DNA from 2 places in the Tunturiibacter empetritectus genome. Region 1 is predicted to be linked to the other one. Evidence: riboswitches for the same ligand, from Rfam matches in the RefSeq annotation. Region 1 holds a riboswitch; the other holds the start of a gene.
What was found. Region 1 has a riboswitch for cobalamin ahead of cobG (precorrin-3B synthase). Riboswitches for the same ligand answer to the same signal wherever they lie in the genome.
Positions count from the first base shown of each region.

Region 2: linked by a shared signal. The riboswitch ahead of cobU (bifunctional adenosylcobinamide kinase/adenosylcobinamide-phosphate guanylyltransferase) and the one ahead of cobG (precorrin-3B synthase) in region 1 are both predicted to bind cobalamin.

Region 1 covers NZ_CP132932.1:4,167,052-4,169,511, forward strand. The annotation lists gene ispG (flavodoxin-dependent (E)-4-hydroxy-3-methylbut-2-enyl-diphosphate synthase) at 1-1,089, opposite strand, end outside; tRNA gene RBB75_RS17355 (tRNA-Arg) at 1,155-1,231, shown strand; cobalamin riboswitch at 1,379-1,572, shown strand; gene cobG (precorrin-3B synthase) at 1,682-2,460, shown strand, end outside.
Region 2 covers NZ_CP132932.1:1,154,164-1,156,623, forward strand. The annotation lists gene hemG (protoporphyrinogen oxidase) at 1-477, shown strand, start outside; cobalamin riboswitch at 504-678, shown strand; gene cobU (bifunctional adenosylcobinamide kinase/adenosylcobinamide-phosphate guanylyltransferase) at 806-1,360, shown strand; gene RBB75_RS04650 (cobyrinate a,c-diamide synthase) at 1,357-2,460, shown strand, end outside.

The sequences.
Region 1 (2,460 bases):
ACCCGGCAGCGAGATCCCGATGTTGGCATGCTTCGATTCCCCGGGCCCGTTGACGATGCAGCCCATCACCGCCAGCTTCAACTCCTCGACCCCCGGATACCGCTTCTTCCACTCCGGCATCGACGCCACAAGGTAGCCCTGAATCCGCTCCGCCAGCTCCTGGAAGTAGGTCGAAGTCGTCCGACCGCAACCTGGGCAGCTGGTCACCTGCGGCATAAAGCTGCGAATCCCAAGCGACTGCAGAATCTGCTGTCCGCAACGCACCTCCTCCGACCGGTCCCCACCGGGAGTAGGAGTCAAACTAACCCGGATCGTATCCCCAATCCCAGAGAGCAGCAAAGGAGCCAGACCGGCAGCCGAAGCCACAACGCCCTTCATCCCCATGCCGGCCTCGGTCAGCCCAAGATGCAGCGCATAGTCGCAACGCTTCGCCAACTCGGTATAAACATCAATCAGATCCCGCACCCCCGAGACCTTCGCACTCAAAATAATCTGATCTCGCCGCAGCCCATACCGCTCGGCAGCTGTCGCGTTATCCAGAGCCGACACAACCATCGCCTCCATCATCACGTCGCGAGCGGGCAGGGGATTGGCTGACTTCGAATTTTCGTCCATCATCTTCGTCAGCAGCGCCTGGTCGAGCGAACCCCAGTTCACGCCGATTCGAACTGGCTTCTGATGCTCCACCGCAACCTCAACCATCGTCCGGAAGTTGTCATCATCCTTCCGACCGATCGACACATTACCCGGATTGATCCTGTACTTCGCCAGCGCTTTGGCCGTCTCGGGATACTTCTTCAGCAACAGGTGACCGTTGTAGTGAAAGTCGCCGATGATCGGAGTCGACCAGCCCTTCTTCGCCAGTTCCTCGACAATCGCCGGCACAGCCTTCGCCGACTCGTCGTTGTTGACCGTCACCCGCACCATCTCCGAGCCGGCGCGAGCCAGCGCCGCAATCTGCTGCACCGAACTCTCGACATCAGCCGTATCTGTATTGGTCATCGACTGCACCACGACCGGCGAATCCGACCCAACCCGAACCCCACCAATATTCACCGTTACCGCACGTCGACGCTGTATCTCAGGCATAAACTCTCCACCCCCAAGTTTACCACCGCACCACCAACAACCTACGCGATACACTACCGAGACGTGGCCCGGTAGCTCAGTTGCATAGAGCAGCGCACTCCTAACGCGAAGGTCGGCAGTTGGACTCTGCCCCGGGCCACCACGCCACAAATGTCCGAATCGCGCTTCGCGTCAGGACTCCTGCCCCAGGCGTTACTTCCAAACCAAATCCAAACATAACTCCGACAAAGCGTTGACATCTGCTTCTCACGGAAATTCATCTCGTTTGTCCGGAATATTTATCTGATCTATACTCGAAACTGTTTCCGGTGGTTGCTTCAGAGAAGCCAACCAAAAGGGAATCCGGTGAGAGTCCGGAACTGCCCCGCAGCGGTAATCAGGAACGAAAGCTCCAACAAGAGCACTGGTCTATTAGTGGACTGGGAAGCTGGAGCGATTAGGTAGCCTGTAAGTCCGAAGACCTGCCGCAAACAGTGTCCATAGCGGACACAATGACACACGCCTCCGAGGGGAAGGCCGGGTGGCCGCAGCCTATTCCGTCGCTGCGTTCCCGACCATCTTGCGGTGACAGGTCAAGAGAGAAAGTCGCATGATGAGAGTTGGAGAGAGTTTCTGCCCTGGCATCCTTCACGCGGTCCAGGCGAAAGACGGTCTACTCACGCGGGTAAGAGTGCCGGGTGGGATGATCACTCCCAGCCAACTCGTTGCTGTAGCCGAACTCTCAGCCTCGTTCGCTGACGGGCAAGTCGAAATTACTTCACGTTCCAACTTGCAACTGCGAGCCATTCAACAGCAAGATCTGAATTCCGTGATCCAAGGGTTGGACTTCGCCGGCTTTCTTCCTTCTCCGGAGCACGACCGCGTACGCAATATCGTGACAAGCCCATTCGCTGGTTTAGGCTTGGGCGAGATTATAGATACACGGCCATTCGTTCAGAAATTAGATCGCCGCCTCATCGCGGATCAGGTACTGGCGGCCCTACCACCCAAGTTTAGTTTTTCCATAGATGGAGGTGGAGACTGGTTTGCTCGCGATAGCGATGATCTAACTTTGCGAGTAGTGAGTTTAGATAAAACGCATTCGTTTCAATTCGTCATAGGAGACACCTTATCCGGCTTTTGCGTGAGGATAGATGAGGCTTTGGACTGTGTACTCGAGGCCGCAAAGATATGTCTCAAGATTTCAAAGGAATTCCAAATACCGGCAAGAGGAAAGAAAATTGCGTCAGTACCTCAGGCGCTGGATCGATTATTAGATGGGTTGTCGAGTTTCCTTGTGGCTTGTCCTTCTCCCGACAGTTCAACCCTCGTTGCCCATATGCCGGTAGGAGTCTATGCAACTCACCAATCTGATTTCGCAAGCTTAGTCCC
Region 2 (2,460 bases), 1.9 Mb from region 1:
CCCGATGCGACGAAGTTTCCCGTGCCGCCTGGGTTTGGCTTTCTGGTGCCCCCAGGCTCCGATAGTCTGCTGCTCGCTGCAACCTTCGTCGATCAGAAGTTTGAAGACCGGGTGCCGCAGGGTGGACGGTTAGTGCGAGCCTTCTTTGGAGGCAAAGCTGCAGAACGGCTGATGCGATGTCGTAACGACGAGACCGCCGCAGTGGCGCGGATGGAGCTGGCCAGGATTCTGGGGCCGCTGCCGGAGCCTCAAGTGACCGTGGTTCGGCGATGGCCGCGAAGCCTCCCACAGTATGCCGTGGGGCATCTGGAACGGATGAAGAAGCTAGATGAACGAGTGAGTGAGCTTGATGGACTGTCGCTGCTTGGCAACGGATATCGTGGCGTGGGTGTGCCCGACCTAATTCGGGATGCCCGGGTTGCGGCGAGGCGTATCGCAGGTGCGAATAAAGATCTTGCAGGGGTCGCGGAGCTGTAAATATTTGACCCGGCGCAATGGCCGGGATAGTCTTTTTCTACACTGGTGTTGGGAAGACGGTGTAAATCCGTCGCTACCCCGTAACTGTAAGCGCTGAGAGTTTTGACGATTGGTATTAAGCCACTGGGATTTGTCCTGGGAAGGTGAGTCGAAGCTCGGTGAAGCGTAAGTCAGGAGACCTGCCGGTGGCCGATCAGGCTTGATTCAGCTTCGCTGGGAGAGCTGAAGAGCATTCTCGCTGACTGCAACCGAGGTCTGCCCGAGCGCTGCCTAACTTTATTCCCGCTCTGCTCGGCTGCTTCGAAAGATGCCGGGCAAGGAGCTAACAATGCAGGAGATGCGCCAGAGTTCCGTGACACTCGTTCTTGGCGGCGTTCGCAGCGGCAAGAGCCGTTATGCGCAGCAGCTTGCAGAGCGAGAAAGCCGCGTGATCTTTGTGGCGACAGCGAAGGCTTCGGACGACGAGATGCAGAGGAAGATCGAACGGCATCGCAAAGAGCGCCCGGCGGAGTGGATCACGGTGGAGGAGCCGTTGGAGCTGGTACAGGTACTGACAGAGCATGGGCAGAGCTGCGATGTGATGGTGGTGGATTGCCTGACGATCTTTGCGGCGAATCTTCTTGAGACCGAAGGTGATGACCAGGACACCGTAAATCGTCGCGTTGAGGCTTTCTGTGAGGCGTTGCGGTCGGCTGGTTGCTCGGTTGTGCTGGTTTCAAACGAGGTGGGCAGCGGAGTGGTGCCGGCGTACCCGATGGGGCGGCGTTACCGTGATCTGCTGGGAGAGATCAATCAGAGCGTGGCAAGAGTCGCCGATGATGTGGTGCTGATGGTAGCCGGGCTGCCACTTGCGCTGAAGGGACATCTTGAGGTGACTCTGTGAGAGGGCTGCTGATTTCAGGTGCTGCAAGCGGCGTTGGTAAGACTACGGTATCTCTTGCGGTTATGGCGGGCCTTCGACGGCGCGGGCTTGCGGTGCAGCCGTTCAAATGTGGGCCTGACTTTCTGGACACGGGACACCACACCCGAATATGTGGGCGAAAGGCTCGCAACCTTGACACGTGGATGCTGAGTGAAGAGGCGAACCGAAGTGTTCTGCGAGATGCAGCTCGGGGCGCGGATGTTCTGGTTGCTGAAGGCATGATGGGACTGTTCGATGGAAAGAGCGGGAACACCGAAGCGGGAAGCACCGCGGAGATTGCTAAGCTGCTGAAGCTGCCGGTAGTGCTGGTTGTCGATGCGGCAAAGACTGCGCGAAGCATCGCAGCGGTGGTGCTCGGCTTTGAGATGTTCGATCCGCAGTTGCAGCTTGCTGGTGTGATTCTGAACCGCGTTGCGACGGAGCGGCACTACGAGATGCTGCGGGCGGCGATTGAGACCAACTGCAGGACAAAGATTCTGGGCTGGCTGCCGCGCGATCCGACGATTGCGATTCCTGAACGGCATCTTGGCTTGCAGGGGGCGGCGGAAGCGGCGATTGATAACGATGCAGCGATCGACACGCTGTCTGCGCTTGCGGAAAAGTTCTTCTGTCTGGATCGTTTGCTTGAGCTGCACTATGATTTGGAGCTGAACGAGAATCAGGATTTCGGCGTGAAGCGTTCGCGATCTGAAGAAGATGTGCGAATCGGCGTCCCGTCCGATCATGCGTTCTCGTTCTATTATGAGGACAATCTTGACCTGCTGCGCGAACAGGGAGCTGAGATCGTCTGGTTCAGTCCACTGCACGACAGGTGTCTGCCAGACGGACTGGACGGGCTGTATCTGGGGGGAGGATATCCCGAACTGCATGCAGAACAGTTGAGCAGTAATCGCAGGATGCTCGAGGATGTTCGTACCTTCGCGGCTTCGGGAAGACCGGTCTATGCGGAGTGCGGAGGGATGATTTATCTATCCGAAAGCCTCAGCACAACGGACGGGGAGACGTACCCGATGGCTGGCGTGCTACCGCTGTCGATGCAGATGACGGATAAACTCGTGCAG